One region of the Streptosporangium sp. CA-135522 genome, then DNA from elsewhere that is predicted to be linked to it. Evidence: riboswitches for the same ligand, from Rfam matches in the RefSeq annotation. Region 1 holds a riboswitch; each other region holds the start of a gene.
The links. Region 1 has a riboswitch for S-adenosylmethionine ahead of ACQPYK_RS12650 (glutathione S-transferase C-terminal domain-containing protein). Riboswitches for the same ligand answer to the same signal wherever they lie in the genome.
Positions count from the first base shown of each region.

Region 2: another riboswitch for S-adenosylmethionine. It lies ahead of thrC (threonine synthase); the one in region 1 lies ahead of ACQPYK_RS12650 (glutathione S-transferase C-terminal domain-containing protein).
Region 3: another riboswitch for S-adenosylmethionine. It lies ahead of ACQPYK_RS47195 (aminotransferase class V-fold PLP-dependent enzyme); the one in region 1 lies ahead of ACQPYK_RS12650 (glutathione S-transferase C-terminal domain-containing protein).

Region 1 covers NZ_CP192026.1:2,659,677-2,665,713, forward strand. The annotation lists gene ACQPYK_RS12630 (nitric oxide synthase oxygenase) at 1-77, shown strand, start outside; gene ACQPYK_RS12635 (alpha/beta fold hydrolase) at 324-1,100, shown strand; gene ACQPYK_RS12640 (enoyl-CoA hydratase-related protein) at 1,398-2,171, shown strand; gene ACQPYK_RS12645 (DUF402 domain-containing protein) at 2,253-2,753, opposite strand; SAM riboswitch class IV at 2,806-2,918, shown strand; gene ACQPYK_RS12650 (glutathione S-transferase C-terminal domain-containing protein) at 2,956-3,900, shown strand; gene ACQPYK_RS12655 (FAD/NAD(P)-binding protein) at 3,897-5,651, shown strand; gene ACQPYK_RS12660 (ABC transporter substrate-binding protein) at 5,714-6,037, shown strand, end outside.
Region 2 covers NZ_CP192026.1:9,711,292-9,717,328, forward strand. The annotation lists gene groL (chaperonin GroEL) at 1-65, opposite strand, end outside; gene ACQPYK_RS45590 (cold-shock protein) at 406-606, opposite strand; gene ACQPYK_RS45595 (MoaD/ThiS family protein) at 938-1,213, opposite strand; gene thrC (threonine synthase) at 1,237-2,526, opposite strand; SAM riboswitch class I at 2,541-2,681, opposite strand; gene ACQPYK_RS45605 (RNA polymerase sigma factor) at 2,991-3,548, opposite strand; gene ACQPYK_RS45610 (alpha,alpha-trehalose-phosphate synthase (UDP-forming)) at 3,650-5,074, shown strand; gene ACQPYK_RS45615 (MFS transporter) at 5,279-6,037, shown strand, end outside.
Region 3 covers NZ_CP192026.1:10,066,957-10,072,993, reverse strand. The annotation lists gene ACQPYK_RS47205 (MarR family winged helix-turn-helix transcriptional regulator) at 1-141, shown strand, start outside; gene ACQPYK_RS47200 (NADH-quinone oxidoreductase subunit D) at 172-1,368, opposite strand; gene ACQPYK_RS47195 (aminotransferase class V-fold PLP-dependent enzyme) at 1,386-2,657, opposite strand; SAM riboswitch class IV at 2,791-2,906, opposite strand; gene ACQPYK_RS47190 (TerC family protein) at 3,160-3,924, shown strand; gene ACQPYK_RS47185 (MFS transporter) at 3,965-5,203, opposite strand; gene ACQPYK_RS47180 (DUF5937 family protein) at 5,337-6,037, shown strand, end outside.

The sequences.
Region 1 (6,037 bases):
AGCTGAAGCCGAACTTCGCCCATCACCCCGACGCGCTGGAGCGCGGACTCGGGCACGCGTCCGTGACGGGCTGGTGACCCGGAGGGGAGGGGGCGGGGCCGCGCCCGCGGTGCCCCGTCCGGCGGTGCGGCGCGCCCGGAGTCGCGCCGCCGTACGGCGCGGGCGCGCGGTGGCGGCTTTCCGGCCGTAGGGCGGCCGAAAAAAGATCTGGAGAAAAGTTCGCCCGGCATGTCGATCCGGTCGTCCACCGATCGACGCACAGGCAGAGGGCAGAAACGAGCCCGCCGCCGGGCGGGACCACAGATCTTCGAAGGGAACCCATCATGGACAAGGTCATCTCCAAGGACGGCACCGCCATCGCGTTCGACCGCTCGGGACAGGGGCCGGCACTGATCCTGATCGGCGGCGGCCCGACCGACCGCTCGGTGAACACGCCGCTGGCCGAGCTGCTGTCCCCGTGTTTCACCGTGTTCAACTACGACCGCCGCGGCCGTGGTGACAGCGGTGACAGCGCCTCCTACTCGGTCGATCGCGAGTATGAGGACCTCGCGGCGCTGATCGCCGAGGCCGGTGGGTCGGCGATGGTGTTCGGCACCTCCGGAGGAGGCATCATCGGTTTGGAGGCGGCCGCGCGCGGGCTGGCCATCACCCGGCTGGTGGTGTGGGAGACGCCCTACATCCTTGAGGGCAGCCGCCCGGCGGTGCCGGCCGACTACCGTGACCGGCTGGTGGCGCTGCTGGCCGAGGGGCGCCGGGGGGAGATGCTGGAGCTGTTCTTCACCGCCGCGGTGGGCATGCCCGCCGAGTTCGTCGCCCCGATGCGCGACCTGCCGTTCTGGGGAACGATGGAGGCGATAGCGCACACGCTGGTCTACGACGCCGCCATCCTCGGGGACTTCTCGCTGCCGGTCGAGCGGCTGGCCTCGGTGGCGGTGCCCACGCTGGTGGTCGAGGGGGCGACGACGCCGTGGCTGAGCGCCACCGCGCAGGCGGTCGCCGCCTCGGTGCCCGGTGCCCGGCGCCTCACCCTGGCGGGGCAGCCGCACAATGTGGATCCGGCGGCCATCGCCCCGGCGCTGACGGAGTTCTTCACCGCCTGACGGTCCGCGTCACCGATCGAACCACGCTGACGGTCCGCGTCACCGATCGAACCACGCTGACGGTCCGCGTCACCGATCGAATCACGCTGACGGTCCGCGTCACCGATCGAATCACGCTGACGGTCCGCGTCACCGATCGAATCACGCTGACGGTCCGCGTCACCGATCGAACCACGCCCGGCCGATCCGGGCCCCGGCCCGAGGAGCACGCGCGAACCGGGGCGACCGGGGCCCGGCGCGTTGCGGCCAGATGTAGAACATGGTTCGGTATGGGGGGGCGGACAAGGAGGGCGCGAGATGTTGGATCTGGTACTGCCGTCGATCGACCAGGGTGTGCTGACGCTGACGTTCAACCGGCCGGAGCGGCTCAACGCCTGGACGGACGCGATGGGGCGGCGCTACTTCGACCAGCTGGCGCAGGCCGAGCGGGACCCGGAGGTCCGGGTGATCGTCGTGACCGGGGCGGGGAAGGGGTTCTGCGCCGGCGCGGACTTCCAGACCCTCAACGCCATCCAGGACGGCTCCTACGAGGGGGAGCCGGACAAGCGCCCCACCACCTTCCCCGTCACGATCGGCAAGCCGGTCATCGCGGCCGTCAACGGAGCCTGCGCCGGGCTCGGCATGGTCCACGCCCTGGTCTGCGACATGGTCTTCACCGCGGCCGAGGCGAAGTGGACGACGGCCTTCGCCCGCCGTGGCCTGATCGCCGAGTACGGCCTGTCGTGGATCCTGCCCAGGCTCATCGGCCAGGCCAGGGCCATGGACCTGCTGCTGTCCGGCCGCACGTTCACCGGGGCGCAGGCCTACGAGCTCGGCCTGGTCAACCGGTCGGTGCCCGGCGAGAGCCTGATGGAGGAGACCCTGGCCTACGCCCGCGAGCTGGCGACGCACAGCTCGCCGGCGTCGATGGCCGTGATCAAGCGGCAGGTGTGGGGCGACTGGAGCCAGACCCTGGAGTCGTCGGAGTCGGCCGCCGTCCGCCTGATGACCGAGTCCTTCCGCCGCCCCGACTTCGCCGAGGGGGTGGCCAGCTTCGTCGAGCGCCGCGTCCCCGGATTCCCGCCCCTGTAGGGCGCCGAGCGGCGAGCCGTACGCTCCGGGGATCGCCGGACACCCCTCCCGTTCCCCTGCCGGAGGCTCCTCGCCGGAGGGTCAGGTCACCCGGGAGAGCCAGTGGGGGGCGGTGGTGAAGGGGGCGGTGCCGGCGGTGACGGCCTCCATGAGCCGGGCGGCCGTGCTGCGGGCCGTGGCGATGACGTCGGGGGGATAGGCGTATCGGATCTGGTGCTCCTCGAACTCGTCCTCGTCGTCCAGGATGATCCGGCCGTCGCGCATGCGGAGCACGTCGAGGTCGAGATCGACCATGGTCACCTCGCCGTCGCGCCACTCGGGCACGGTCGAGATGTCGCAGTAGATCTCGACCTTGTGCGGCTGGGCGTTGAAGGAGGCCGTCCACCACCCGTCGCGGGGGAAGAGCATCACGAACGCGTTAGGCCAGGTGACCGGGGGGTTGTCGCCCTTGCTGCCGCTGGAGCCGGCGACACAGCCGGTCCAGACCCCGTGCTCGTCCTCGCCGAGCAGCAGGGCCGGGTGATGCCAGTGCAGTGAGCCGTCGTACTTGCGATAGACCACATTCACGATCTCTTGTGACATCCCTCGACAATAAGGCTTGACATAGATCTATGTATTTCCTACCTTCTAACTAGGTTAAGAGTGTTAGTGCAAAGCCCCGGCTGACTGACCGGCAACCCTCGCACCGCGGCGGGGTGCCCCCGGGGAAGACCCGGCGGCACGGTGGGCGTGCCGCAAGCGCGGACCCCTCACCGGGTCACCGAGGCATGCCTGGGAGCAGCACATGTCCGAGATCACACTGAACTACGCCGGCCCCGTCGACCTCGACGCCTACGGCCGCTACCAGCCGGGTGGCCGGCCCGGCCCCCGCTACCCCTTCCAGGGACGGATCACCGCCGACGGCGCCGGTGATTTCCCGGCCCAAGCCGGGCGTTACCACCTCTACGTCGCGGCGGTCTGTCCCTACGCCCAGCGGGCGGCGATCGTGCGCTCGCTCAAGGGGCTGCAGGACGTGATCTCGCTGTCCTACGTGGACGACGAGCGTGACGGGCGCGGCTGGGCGTTCCGCGAGCGGCGCGGGGCCGACCCGGTGAACGGGTTCGCCACGCTCCGCGAGGCCTACGAGGCGACGGAGCCGGGGTTCGACGGGCACGTCTCGGTGCCGACGCTGTGGGACAGGACGACCGGGCGGATCGTCAGCAACGACTTCCCCGACATCACCATCGACCTGGCCACCCGGTTCGGCGGCGACCCGGAGACCGACCTCTACCCCGAGGAGCTCCGGCCGGAGATCGACGCGCTCAACGCCAGGATCTACGAGTACGTCAACACGGCGGCGGGCCGTGTGGCGTCGGCCGGCACCGAGGCGGACTACCACGAGGCCCGGCAGGCCGTGATCTCCTTCCTGGAGGAGCTCGACGCCCGCCTCGCGGACCGCAGGTTCCTGTTCGGCTCGGGGATCACCGAGGCGGACGTGCGGCTCTGGCCGACGCTGCTGCGCTTCGACGTGAGCGACAATCCGGCCGCCAGGATCAGCGAGCGCCCGCTGACCGCCTTCCCGAACCTGTGGGGCTACGCCAGGGACCTCTACCAGCACCCCGCCTTCCGCGAGAACACCGACTTCGCCGCGATCTCCGCCCCGGCCTCCACGGAGACCGACCCCTGGCGGATCCCGGTCGAGCCGCTGCACGCCGACTGGGACGAGCCCCACCGCAGAGCAGCGGTATGAGCGCCTCCATCGCCGTCATCGGTGCCGGGCCGACCGGCACCTGCCTGGTGGAGCGGATCTGCGCCAACGCGGCCGACCTGCTCCACTGGCCGTCGCTGGACATCCACGTGATCGACCCCTACCCGCCGGGCGGCGGGCGGGTCTGGCGCAGCGAGCAGCCCGACCTGCTCTGGATGAACTCCACCGCCGCCGACGTGACGCTGTTCACCGACGAGTCGGTACGGTGCCAGGGCCCGATCCGTCCCGGGCCGTCGCTGGCCGAGTGGCTCGGCGGTGACCCCGGCAGGTTCGCCTCGCGGCCGGTGCAGAGCGCCTACCTGTCCCACGTCTTCCACCACACGGTGGACACCGCCCCGCGCGGCGTCCGGGTGCACGTCCACGCGACCCGTGCGCTGGACCTCGCCGACGTTCCCGGCGGGCAGGTCGTGACGCTGGAGGACGGCCGGACGATCGAGGTGGACGCGGTGATCCTCGCCCAGGGACACGGCGACGTGACCCCGACCGGACAGGAGCAGGCGCTCGCGAGGACGGCCGCCGGCAGCGGGCTGCGCTATCTTCCCACCGGCTACACGGCCGACCTCGACCTGGACCGGGTGCCCGGTGGGGAAGCGGTGATCGTGCGCGGCATGGGGCTGGCTTTCATCGATCTGATGGTGCTGTTCACCTCGGGCCGGGGCGGCCGATTCGTCCGCGAGTACGACGGGGAGCTCGTCTACCTGCCCAGCGGGCGTGAGCCGCTGCTCCAGGTGGGCTCGCGCCGCGGCGTGCCGTACCGCTCGAAGACCGGATACCCCTTCCGGGGCGTTCGCCCGCCGGTGCCGCGCTTCCTCACCGCGCGGGCACTGGGCGAAGGGCCGTGGAACTTCCGCAGGGACGTGTGGCCGCTGGTCGCCAAGGAACTGGCGTTCGCCTACTACCACGAGCTGATCACCGCCCACCCGAAGCGATCCCGGGTGAGCTGGGCGGAGTTCGAGGAGGCGTTCGCGGCCGAAGAGTGGCGCAGCCCCGGGATGCGGGTGCTGATCCGCAAGGCCGTGCCCCGGCATCTGGACCGGCTGGACTTCGACCGGCTGGACCGGCCGCTGGACCGGATGCGATTCGGTGACTCGGCGGGGCTGCGCAGGTGGATGCAGGGCTACCTGGGGGCGGGCCTGGAGCGGCGGTCCGATCCGGCGCACAGCGCCGACCACGCCATGATCCTCGGGCTGCTGTCCGTCTACGGCGTCCTCGCCGAGGCGGGCGTCTCCGATCCCTGGTTCCACGGCTTCTTCAACTACATCGCCAGCGGCCCGCCCGGTCCCCGGCTGGAGGAGCTTCGGGCCCTCGGCAAGGCGGGCGTGGTCACCTTCCTCGGCGCGGACCTGAAGGTGGAACACCGCGACCGGCGGTGGTGGGCGCACAGCCCCACCGTCCCCGGCGGGGTGGCGGCCACGACCCTGATCGAGGCTCGCCTGCCCGCGCCCAGCGTGAGCAGGGCCACCGATCCGCTGATCTCCGCGCTCCGGGACCGGGGCGAGGCCGACGAGGACTCCGGGCTGCTGAAGGTACGGCCGGCCGACCGCCGCCTGCTCGATCGGTCCGACACCCCCCACCCCCGCAGATTCGCCTTCGGCCCGTGGGTGGTCGGCGGCCGGGCCACCGGCGGATTCGCCCGGCCCGGTCTCAACGCCCCGCTGTTCCGGCACGCCGACGCGCTCGCCCGGATCGTGCTGTCCGAAACCGTCACCACCCAGATCAGAAACGTCGCCTGACCGCGCCCTATGTCGCCCGAGCCGTTCGAAGCCGTTAATTCGAAGCCGTTAAGGAGAAGAAAGTGAAGTTGAGATGGGGCGCTCTGACGTTGGCCGGAGTGCTGGCGCTGGCGGCGTGCGGGGCCGAGACGGAGGCTCCGACAGCCGCGGCCGGCGGCGGAGGCGGAGGATCACTGGTGTGGGCGGTGGAGACACAGCCCATCACGTTCAACCCCCAGCAGTGGGGACAGAACAAGGCCCGCCTGCTGGTGCACAACCAGTTCGACTCGTTGATCGCCAGAGGGAAGGACGGCGAGTTCCTGCCGTGGCTCGCCGAATCCTGGGAGGTCTCCAAGGACGGCCTCACCTACACCCTCCAGCTCCGTGACGACGTCACCTTCCACGAC
Region 2 (6,037 bases), 3.2 Mb from region 1:
TGGTTCATACCGCGCTCGAGACCGCGCCGGGCGTCCTCGTCAAACGCGATCATCTTGGCTGCCATACGGCTAGACCTCCCAAACGCAGGGTGGCTTGCACCGGATCGAGTCGACGCCCGCGACGGCATGTGAACCCGCGACTCCGTTCGGCGGGTCCCATCGTCTCGATCCAGGGTTGGCACTCTCCAACAGGGAGTGCCAACGAACTGTTTAGCACTCTACCCTGCCGAGTGCAAGCCGCGGCGCTCTGACCTGCGTCCAGCTTAGACCGGAGCCATGTCCGAAAAGCGAAGACCCGGCCCGCCGGTGGAGCGGCGAGCCGGGTCGAAGCGCTGGAGGATCCTCGTGGACTGCGCTGCCACGGGAGCTTCCGTCGCCTCCCGACGAATGGACGGAACGGCTACGTCAGACCGTCCGGACGGATTCCGCCTGGGGACCCTTCTGACCTTGCGTGATCTCGAACTCGACCCGCTGGCCCTGCTCGAGCGCGCGATAGCCATCCATCATGATCGCGGAGTAATGGACGAACACATCCTTACCACCGTCGACCGCGATGAAGCCGTAGCCCTTGTCCGCGTTGAACCATTTGACGGTGCCTTGCGCCACTTCCGACTCCTCTTACTTGACTTGAGGACATCGCCCATTCCTCACGCGAAGTCCGCAATCTTCGAGGCGTAGACATCGCCTACGTCGATCGTTCTCGACCATACCTGTGGGACACCGTAGGGCAACAGAGTCAATCAGCAAACTACTGCTTTACGTACACATTCAGGGGCGGTGTGGATTTTTGCCGGAGTGTTTATCTGGTTAAAAATTGCATCGTATCTCCGCCCCGGAGATATGGCCTCACGTCGCAAAACACGACACCCGCACCCGGTCGGACCGGGTGCGGGTGTCGTGGAGACGCGGCCGGAGCCGCGGGACGAGTGCTGGGCGCTCAGCCTCCGGCGACCGCCGGAATGATGGAGATCTGAACGCCGGAGGGCGTCGCCGTGTCAAGGTTGTCCGCGAATCGGACGTCCTCATCTCCGACGTAGACATTGACAAAACGGCGAATCTTGCCCGTTTCATCGAGAATGCGAGCACCGATCCCGGGGAAGTCGGCATCGAGCTTCTGCAGAACGTCGCGCAGGGTCTCGCCCTCGGCGCTCACCTCGGCGGTACCATCGGTGTAGGTTCGGAGAATCGTCGGAATCCGCACAGAAACGCTCATAGTTCAGTACCTTTCACGATTTTCTAGGCGATAGCCGTACGGAATGCGTCGAGAGACGGCCGGATGACGGCGGTGGGGCGAGCCTGTTCCGCCACCGCGTCGAGGGTCTTGAGACCGTCGCCGGTGTTGAGGACCACGGTCTCCCCATCGGGGTCGAGCCGCCCGGAGGCCACCAGCTTGCGCAGCACGCCGACGGTCACGCCGCCCGCCGTCTCGGCGAAGATGCCCTCGGTCCTGGCCAGCAGCCGGATCGCGTCGACGACCTCGGCGTCCGTGACGTCCTCCACCGCGCCCCCGGTGCGCCGGGCGATGTCCAGCACGTAGGGGCCGTCGGCGGGGTTTCCGATCGCCAGCGACTTGGCGATGGTGTCCGGCTTGACCGGGCGGATCACGTCGTGACCGGCCTTGTAGGCGGCGGAGACCGGGGAGCAGCCCTCGGCCTGGGCCGCGAAGATCTTGTACGGCTTGTCCTCGACGAGCCCGAGCGCGATCAGCTCCTTGAAAGCCTTGTCGATCTTCGTGAGCTGGGAGCCGGACGCGACCGGGATGACGATCTGGTCGGGGATCCGCCAGCCGAGCTGCTCGGCGATCTCGTAGGCCAGGGTCTTGGAGCCCTCGGCGTAGTAAGGCCGGAGGTTGACGTTGACGAAGCCCCACTTGTCGCCCAGCTCGTCCCCGATGAGTTCGGAGCAGAAGCGGTTGACGTCGTCGTAGGTGCCCTTGATGCCGACGAGCCTGCCGCCGTAGACCGACGCCATGACGATCTTGGCTTCCTCCAGGTCCGCGGGGATGAACACGCAGGCGTCCAACCCGGCCCGTGCCGCGGCCGCGGTCACCGCGCCGGCCAGGTTGCCGGTGGAGGAGCAGGACAGGGTGTGGAAGCCGAAGTTACGGGCCGCCTCGACGGCGATGGCCACCACGCGGTCCTTGAAGGAGTGGGTGGGGTTGCCGGAGTCGTCCTTGACGTGCAACGAGCGGATGCCCAGCTCACGGGCGAGGTTGTCGGCCTTGACCAGCTTGGTCCAGCCGGGCGCCATGTTGGGCTTGGTCGCCACGTCCGCCGGGACGGGCAGCAGCGAGCGGTAGCGCCAGATGTTCGTCGGCCCCTCGGCGATCTGCTCCCGGGTCACGCGCCCGAAGTCGTAGGCGATCTCAAGGGGCCCGAAACACTCGACGCAGGCGAAGCTGGGACCGAGGTCGTAGCGGGCACCGCACTCGCGACAGGACAGTGCCGCGGCGGGGCCGAAGGGCTTGTTCCGCGTGTCTTCGACGCGAACGGGCGAGGTGGTGGTTTCAGTGCTTGCGAGCGCCATGAAGCGAGGCCTTTCCCTCATCTTCGTCTGCGACCACCCTGGTCACAGACCGGAATTGGCACCTGTCCCGGCCGACCTCGTCAGATCACGAGTCTTGAACCGGGAGGGTTGCCGGGGCTTCGCAGGGCCGGTCCCTCCACCCCTCTGGATGAGCAAATATTCAGTTGGAAACCTGACGAGCAGGTCCTACGCACTCTACATCGCCTTGCCGCCATCCTGACCAGGTGTCTCACTGTGCAAGACGCAATGTGTTACCTGTCGGACATTCTCGCCAGATCGTCGGCCGCGAAACACGCCGCACGCACCCGCGACCGCACGTTGTCCACAGCATGTGGACAAACTCGCGGCGAAGCGATGGAGTCCGAGCGTCCAGGCCGCGGTGCCGGGATCACCTTCACGCCCCCGGTGAAACCACGGCCCGGTGAAACCACGGCCCTGGTGAAACGGCCGACGTCACGCCGCGTTCAGAAGCCGTAGGCGTCGCCCAACGCACCCTGGACGTATTTGCGCGCCTGGTGGATCCGGGACTTGGCGGTGCCGAGCGGGATGCCGAGCTGCTCGGCCACCTCGTTGTAATCGAGCTGGCAGATGTCGCGCAGCACCAACGCCTGGGCCAGCTCGGGCTTTTCGGCCTCCAGCGCCTCCATCGCGTCGAGCAGGTCCAGCCGGGATCCGGCGATCACGCTCACCCGGGCGACGTCGGGCCGCTGCAACGGCAGCTCGTCCGAGGTCTGCTCGGCCGAGCGCCGCTTAAGCGAGCGGTAGGTGGTCCGGGCGCAGTTGGCGGTTACGATGTGCAGCCACGTGGTGAACCGGGCCCGCCCTTCGAACCGGCCGATGTTACGAGCCACCGCGAGCAGCGTGTCCTGGCACGCCTCCTCGGCGTCCTGCCGATAGGGCAGGATGCGCCCGCAGTGCCGCAGCACGTCCGGTTCGATGCGCTTGAGCAACTCGCCCAGCGCGCGGTGATCGCCTTGGGCTGCCAAGCGGGCCAGTTCCTCGGTCGTCTCGTCCAGCGCCATCGCGAGCCCCCATCAGCGGTCACAGTCGCTGGACATCCTACGGTCGAGGGTTATGTTTGGTTAACCTTCGGGACAAGCATGTCCCTAGGCGAGGGGATCTAATGAACGCGATCCTGGTGGCCTCCAACCGCGGCCCCGTCTCCTTCACTCTCTCCGAGGACGGCTCCCTGAGCATGCGCAGGGGAGGCGGCGGCCTGGTGTCCGGTCTGGCGGAGGTGGCCAAGGACCTCGACATGCTCTGGGTCTGCGCCGCGCTGTCCGACGGCGACCGGAGCGCCGTACGGCTCGCACCCGGCGGCCGGCTCGACCACGCCGGCTACGACACCGGGGCGGTGCGGATGCTCGACATCCCTCCGACGATCTTCCACCGGGCCTACAACGCGGTCGCGAACTCCACTCTCTGGTTCGTCAACCATCTCCTCTACGACACCCCCAACCAGCCGCAGTTCGACGCCCGCTTCGGCCGGGAGTGGGAGTCCTACCAGGCCTACAACGAGGCGTTCGCGATGGCTCTGGCCGAGGAGGCCGCGCACGGGGCGAGGGTGATGGTGCAGGACTACCACCTGACCCTGGTTCCGGCCATGCTGAGAGGCGAGCGGCCCGACCTGCGGGTGGCCCACTTCTCGCACACCCCGTGGGCGCCGCCGGAGTATTTCAGCCTGCTGCCCGACGACGTCGGGATCGAGCTCCTCGAAGGCATCCTGGGCGCCGACCACGCGGGATTCCTGACCGGGCGCTGGGCGGGAGCCTTCATGGACTGCTGCGAGACGGTGCTCGGCGCGGAGGTCGACCGCGCGGGCCGTACGGTCGCCCACGGGGGCAGAACCACCCGGATCGGCGTGCACAGCCTCGGCGTGGACGGCAAGGCGCTGTGGGCGCGAGCCTCCGAACCCGACGTCGAGTCGCACATGGCCGCCCTGCGCGACCAGGTCGGCGACCGCAAGCTGATCGTACGGATCGACCGGACCGAGCTGTCGAAGAACATCGTCCGGGGTCTGACCGCCTACCGGGAGTTCCTGGCGGCCCACCCCGAGTGGCACGGCCGCGTCGTGCACCTCGCCTTCGCCTATCCCTCCCGTCACGATCTGCCCGAATACCGCGAATACACCGCGGCGGTGCAGCGCTGCGCCCAGGAGATCGAGGACGAGTACGCCACCGAGGACTGGGACCCGGTGATCCTCAACGTGCACGACGACTACCCTCGCTCGCTGGCCGCCTACCGGCTGGCCGACGTGCTGCTGGTCAATCCGATCCGCGACGGCATGAACCTCGTGGCCAAGGAGGGTCCCGTGCTGTCCCCCGACAGCGCGCTGGTCCTGTCACGCGAGGCGGGCGCCGCCGCCGAGTTGGGCGAGCACGCGCTCATGGTCAATCCCTATGACGTCTCGGCCACGGCCGCAGCCCTCCACGAGGGCCTGGTGATGCCCGAGGAGGAGCGCGCCCGCAGGGGGGCCAGCCTGTCGGCCGCGGCCACCGCGCTCCCCCCGCGCCGCTGGTTCTCCGACCAGCTCGACGCGCTCTGCTGAGACGCCGAGACCCGGACCGGCGCACCGCCCTCACCGCTCCCACCGGGACACCGAAGCCGAACCTGCTCGCCGCCCTTCACCGGGACGCCGAAACCCGGACCGGCGCACCGCCCTCCGCTGAAACACCGAACGAGCTCTAGAACGTTTGTCCCGCCGTGAGATAGTTTGCGAGAAAATCCGTCTGTCGCCCACCCGAGGGAACCAGTGACCACGATCACTCCCGTCCGGTTGACCCGTGATCGCGCCACCTGGCTCATCTACCTGCAGCTCGGCACCTTCGCCACCTACCTCTACGGCCTCAGCGCCGCGCTTCCGATGCTCCGCATCGACCAGGGCGTGTCGCAGGGGGTCGCCGGACTGCACGGCACCTCGATGGCGGTCGGCGGCATCCTCACCGGGCTCGCGCTTCCCTGGCTCACCAGGAGGATCGGCCGCCGGGCCGTGACCTGGCTGGGGCTGGCCGGAATGAATGTCGGTGTCCTGCTGGTGATGACGGGCACCACGCTGCCGGTCACCCTCGCCGGGTACGGCATCGCCAGCGGGATGGCGTCGATCACCCTCTACGCCGGCATGGCCGCGCTCAACGACCACCACGGCCCGGCGGGCGCCGCGGCGATCAGCGAGGCCAACGCCGTCGGGGTGACCGTCGGCATCGCGGCCCCGTTCGTCGTCAGCTTCGCCGCGCAGACCGCGCTCGGCTGGCGGGCGGCGCTGCTGATGACCCCGGTCCTGACCGCGCTGCTCGCGCTGACCATGGGCCGAATCTGGATCCCCGAGCGCGAGAACGCCGCGGCCGTCGCCGGCCCGGAGAGCGGGGCTCGGTTCGGCTGGCGCTTCTACGTCGCGGGGACCGTGCTGTTGTGCTGCGTCGCGCTGGAGTTCTGCTTCAACCTGTGGGCGGCCAAGCTCTTCGCCGACCAGACCGGACTGTCGGCCGCGGTCGCCGCGACCGGGCTGACCGCG
Region 3 (6,037 bases), 2.9 Mb from region 1:
GCCGGGGAGGCCGGAGAAGTCGGGAGGACCGGGGAAGTCGGGAGGACCGGGGAAGCCGGGAGGACCGGGGAAGCCGGGGAGGCAGGGGAAGCCGTAGAGACCGGGGAGGACTCTGTCAACGGCCTGCCCGCGGAGCGCTGACCGGCGGCTTCGTGCTCCGGCCGCCGGCGGTCACTTGTCGATGTCGCCGACCACGAAGAACATCGAGCCGAGGATGGCCACCATGTCGGCGACCAGATGACCGGGAAGCATCTCGCGCAGCACCTGGACGTTGTTGTAGGAGGCGGAGCGGAGCTTCATCCGCCACGGGGTCTTCTCGCCGCGCGAGACCAGGTAGTAGCCGTTGATGCCGAGGGGGTTCTCGGTCCAGGCGTAGGTGTGGCCCTCGGGGACCTTGAGCACCTTGGGAAGACGCTGGTTGACCGGCCCGCGCGGCAGCTCCCGCAGCCGCTCCAGGCAGGCGTCCGCCAGGTCCAGGGAGACCTTGGCCTGCTCCAGCAGCACCTCGAACCGGGCATGGCAGTCTCCGGCCGACCGGGTGACGACCCGCACCGGCAGCTCGTCGTAGGCGAGGTAGGGGTCGTCCCTGCGCAGGTCGACGTCCACCCCGGAGGCGCGGGCGATCGGGCCGCTCACGCCGTACTGCATGATCGTTTCACGGTCCAGCACGCCCACCCCGAGCGTGCGGGCCAGGAAGATCTCATTGCCGGCGATCAGGTTCTCGATGTCGGGCAGCCGTCGCCGCACGTCCGCGACGGCGCGCGCGGCCCGGTCCGTCCACCCCTCGGGCACATCCTCCTTGAGGCCGCCGACCCGGTTGAACATGTAGTGCATCCGGCCACCGGAGATCTCCTCCATCACCGCCTGGAGGGTCTCGCGCTCCCGGAACGCGTAGAAGACCGGGGTGATCGCGCCGAGCTCCAGCGGATAGGAACCGAGGAACATCAGGTGGCTGAGCACCCGGTTCAGCTCGGCCAGCAGGGTGCGCATCCAGACCGCCCGGACCGGCACCTCCATGCCGAGCATCCGCTCCACCGCGAGCACGACGCCCAGCTCGTTGGCGAACGCCGACAGCCAGTCGTGCCGGTTGGCCAGCATGATGATCTGCCGGTAGTCGCGCACCTCGAACAGCTTCTCCGCGCCGCGGTGCATGTAGCCCACGATCGGCTCGGCCGCGCTGATCCGCTCCCCGTCCAGCGTGAGCCGCAACCGCAGCACCCCGTGCGTGGACGGGTGCTGCGGCCCGATGTTGAGGACCATGTCCTCGGTCGCGAGCTCCTTGCCGCGCACCGCGTGCACGGCGTCCGCCCCGGCGCCGATCCCCACGCTGATCTCCCGGGGCGCCTCTTCGGCACGACGCTCAGTCATAGGGCCATGCTGTCACGTCAGCGCCGGGTGACGAGATCCCGCAGGGCGGCGATGAGACGGTCGACGTGCTCCTCGGTGCTGCCGATCCCGATGGAGGCGCGGACGGCGGAGGCGGTGACGTCCTCGCAGCCGCCGTCCTTGGCGCCGAGGAGGTGGCGGACGAAGGGGTGGGCGCAGAACTTGCCGTCGCGCACGCCGATGCCGTACTCGCCGGACAGGACCTCGGCGACCTCGCGGGCGGTGAAGCCGTCGACCACGAAGGAGACGATGCCGACGCGGGGGTGGTCGGGACCCCACAGGGCCAGCTCGTGGACGCCTTCGACGGTGGCCAGGCCGGCGCGGAGGCGGCCGATCAGGCGCTCCTCCTCGCGGACCAGCGTGTTCCAGCCGGTGGCGCTCAGGGCGTCGCAGGCGGCGGCCAGGGCGATGGCGCCCAGGACGTTCGGGGTGCCGGCCTCGTGGCGGGCCTCGGGGTCGGAGTGCCACTCGGTCTCGTCGTCGTTGACGGCCTTCACCGCGCCGCCGCCCCGCAGGTACGGCTCCGCCTCCGCCAGCCAGTCGGCGCGGCCGATCAGGGCGCCCGTGCCGAACGGGGCGTAGAGCTTGTGGCCGGAGAAGACCACGTAGTCCAGGTCCAACGCGGTCAGGTTGAGCCTGCGGTGCGGGACGAGCTGGGCGGCGTCGACGAGGATGCGGGCGCCGTGGCGGTGGGCGATGTGAGCCAGGGCGGCGATCGGCCACAGCTCGCCGGTGACGTTGGAGGCCGCGGTCACGACCAGCAGCTTGGGGCCGTCGATCGCGGCCAGCGCCTCGTCGGCGGCGCGGACCGCCTCACCGGGGAAGGCGGGAGGCGCGAGCCGTACGGCGTCGGCCCAGGGCAGCAGCGAGGCGTGGTGCTCGGTGTCGAAGACCACGGCGGTGGTCCCCCGGGGAAGGCTGCGGGCCAGCAGGTTGGTCGCGTCGGTGGTGTTGCGGGTGAAGACCACCGAGTCGTCGGGGCGGGCCCCGACGAAGGCGCGCACCGTGTGCCGGGCCTGCTCATAGCGGGCCGTGGTGAGCTGGGAAGCGTAGCCGGCGCCGCGGTGGACGCTGGAGTAGGCCGGGAGCGCGGCGGCGACGGCGGCGCTCACCGGCTCCAGACAGGGCGCGCTGGCCGCGTAGTCGAGGTTGGCGTAGGAGACGAGCCTGCCGCCCCTGACCGGGACTTCCAGGTCCGTGCCGAGCACGGCGGGGATGTGCCGGTCGTCGGACACGCGGGTCGCGGGGACAGCCGCGGCGGCGGCGGCGATGGCTTCGGTGGCCGTGGTTGCGGCGACGGTGTTCTCGGCGACGGCGACGGCGGCGGAAGTGAAGATCGTCAGTGCGGACACGCCAAGGCTCCTTCGAGGTCATCGGACCCCAAGCCGTGGCGTTGGTGCGTGGAGCCCGCGCTTGCCCGACACACCTCGTGCCGGACCAGGTCCTCACCCGGGGCACCCCGCCGCGGACGCGAGGGTTGCCGGCCAGCGAGCCGGGGCTTGTCACTGGCACTCATGACCTACAGGGGAACTATAACCGACTCTTGGCCCGGCTCCGCAAGTACGCAAAGAGGGCGATGTTCCCCTTGTCGAGGAACTCCTGAGGCCTCCCGTTCGTCGAGGCTGTAACCCCGGTGAAGCCTGATGGAGCCGGGACGGTGACCCCGACGACACCTGGCGAGGTCGGGGCGACGACCCCGATGAGGCCTGCTGGAAGCCGGGGCGGTGCCCCGACGAAGCCTGACGAAGACGAAACCTGACGAAGGAGCGGACGATGGATTGGGTGAGCAACCCGGAGATCTGGATAGGGTTCGCCACCCTGGTCGGCCTGGAGATCGTCCTGGGCATCGACAACATCATCTTCATCTCCATCCTGGCCGGGAAACTCCCACCCGAGCAGCGGGACAACGCCCGAAAGCTCGGCCTCCTCGCCGCCCTGGTCAGCCGGCTGGCACTGCTGCTGGCGCTGTCGTGGGTGGTGAAACTCACATCACCGCTGTTCGAGGTCTTCGGGCAGGCCATCTCGGGGCGCGACCTGATCCTGATCTTCGGGGGCCTGTTCCTGCTGGGCAAGAGCGTCTACGAGATGCACGACAGCCTGGAGGGCGAGTCCGGTCACGCCGGTGGCAAGGTCGCCTCCTCCTTCACCGCCGTGATCCTCCAGATCATGGTCCTGGACATCGTCTTCTCCCTCGACTCCGTGATCACCGCGGTGGGCATGGTCGACGAGCTCGGCGTCATGGTCGCGGCCGTCGTCGTCTCGGTCGTCGTGATGCTCTTCGCCTCCGGCCCGATCAGCCGCTTCGTGGACAAGCACCCGAGCATCAAGATGCTCGCCCTGTCCTTCCTGGTGCTGATCGGCGTCGTGCTCCTCGCCGAGGGCTTCGAGCAGCACATCCCGAAGGGCTACATCTACTTCGCGATGGCGTTCTCGCTCGCCGTGGAGATGCTGAACATCCGGGCGCGCGGCAAGGCGGGCCGGGAGGAGCCGGTCGAGCTGCACCAGCGCTACGAGCCGGACCAGCGGATCGAGTCATAGCAAGCGCGGTGACGCCGTTGCCGGGCGGGTGACGCGCTCGTCAGGCGGCGGACGAGGCGGACGAGGCGGGCGAGCGGGGCGCCGCCGCCGTACTCGTGTCGGTCGGGGCCAGGCGGCGGATCCCGGCGGCGGCCAGACCTGTGGCGACGGCGAGCGTGATCCACAGGATCCCGTGGCCGAGGGAGAACAGGGCGGTCAGGACGGCGGGGGCGAGCGCGCGGCCGACGCCCGTGGACAACTCGAAGCGGGCCAGCGCGCGGCCGACGCGTCCCGGCGGGGCGGTCGCGATGACCAGCGCCGGCCCGCTGCCCGTGTAGAGGATCTCCCCGACCGTGTACACGACGGAGATCAGGGCCACGGCCGCCGCGCCGGAGTTGCCCGTGACCGACGTGGCCAGGCCGTACAGGGCGTAGGAACCGGCCAGGAACAGCCCCGACAGCGCGAACACCGACCTGCGGGGCCGGCCGGCGAGCCGGGTCACCAGCCCGACCTGCAGCGCGATGACGAGGACGGTGTTGCCCACGAAGATCCCGCTCGACCAGGCCGGGCTCACGTGGAGCTGCTCGACCAGAACCGCGGGGAGCGCGACCTCCAGCACGTCGAAGGCCAGCGCGTACGGCAGGTTCAGCAGATACAGCGCGAGCAGCCCCCGCCCGAGGTCTTCGGAGCCCGCGGTCTCCGCGACGGCCTCGTGGGCCGTGGGGCGGAGTGTCCGCGTGCGCAGCACGAGCAGGGCCGCCACCAGGAATCCGGTCCCGGTGGCCAGGGCGAGCGTCTTCAGCGCGGCGGTTCCTCCGGCGAGCGCGAGGGTGGCCAGCAGGGCGCCCGCTCCCAGCCCGGCGTTGCGCAGCGCGCGTCCCGCGGCCAGCGCCGCGTCCCGCGCGCGACCCTCGACCAGCTCGGTCACCAACGCGGCGTGCGCGGCAGGCCAGACCTGGGTACCCAACCCGAGTAGGACGGCCGTCGCCACGAAACCGGCCGGGCTGTCCAGCGTCAGCAGCGCGGCCACCCCGCCGAACCGGGCCAGCAGGCTGGCGACGACCACGGGACGGCCGCCGATCCGGTCGATCAGGCGACCGGCGTACGGCAGCGCCGCCAGGCCGGCGAGCAGCCCCGCGGAGAGGGCGACGCCCGCGACCGCGACGCTCATGCCGAGAGCGGTCACGCCGTACAGGAGCAGGAAGGGCCGTAGCAGGCCGGCGCCGAGGGCGTCCACGAGCAGGGCGGCCGAGTAGCGGCGGCTGCCGCCGACCGCGGCGAGCGATCGAATCGTCTTCACGGCACCCAGGGTCTTCGACGTCCCGGCGAAGTCCCGCGTCATTTGACGGATTCCGTCAATCCGATCCGCGTCATTTGACGGGATCCGTCAAATGATTCCGGTGCGAGCCGGGCGGTCCGGGGAGAATGCCAAGATGAGCTTCACGATCGATGGCGTGACGGACGGCCGCGTCACTTTCGGGCCGTCACCTCTCGGGGAACTGGCCGCCATGCTGCATGTGCTGTCGGAACCGGCCCATCACCCGGCGCTGCATTCCTGGGTGGTCGCCACCAGTGCCTCTCTGCCCGCCGATCTCGCCGACCGTGTCCACGCGGCCGATTTCCTCTGGCAGGTGGGCCGATCCGACTTCCTCCTCCCCTACCGCGTGCGCGGGAGCCTGAAGGAGGATCTGGACGACCTCGACGCCATAGATGATGATCGGTTCCTCGCCGCCGCGCTGGTCCCGGCCTGCGGCACTTACCGGATCGTCGACAGCGCCGTCGAAGCCCGGCAGGTGAAGGAGCGCGCCGAGGCGAGAGGTCCCCGGCAGGCCGCTTTCGTCGAGCGGCTGTTTCGGGATCTGGGAGGTCTGCGCCGGTGGCTGCGCAGGCTTCTGGAGGACTGTGAGGACGCCTTCTTCGCCGATGCCTGGCGGCGCGTCCAGGTGTCCCTCGCCGCCGATGCCCGGCACAAGGCCGACCTCGCCGGGCACAGGAGCCTGGCGGAGGCGGTGAACGCGATGTCGCCCGCGCTCAGCCTCAAGGACGGACGGCTGACCATCGACAAGGTCGCCGACGCCCACCTGTCGTCCGCACACGACGGGATCACTTTCAGCCCGACCTCGTTCGGCTGGCC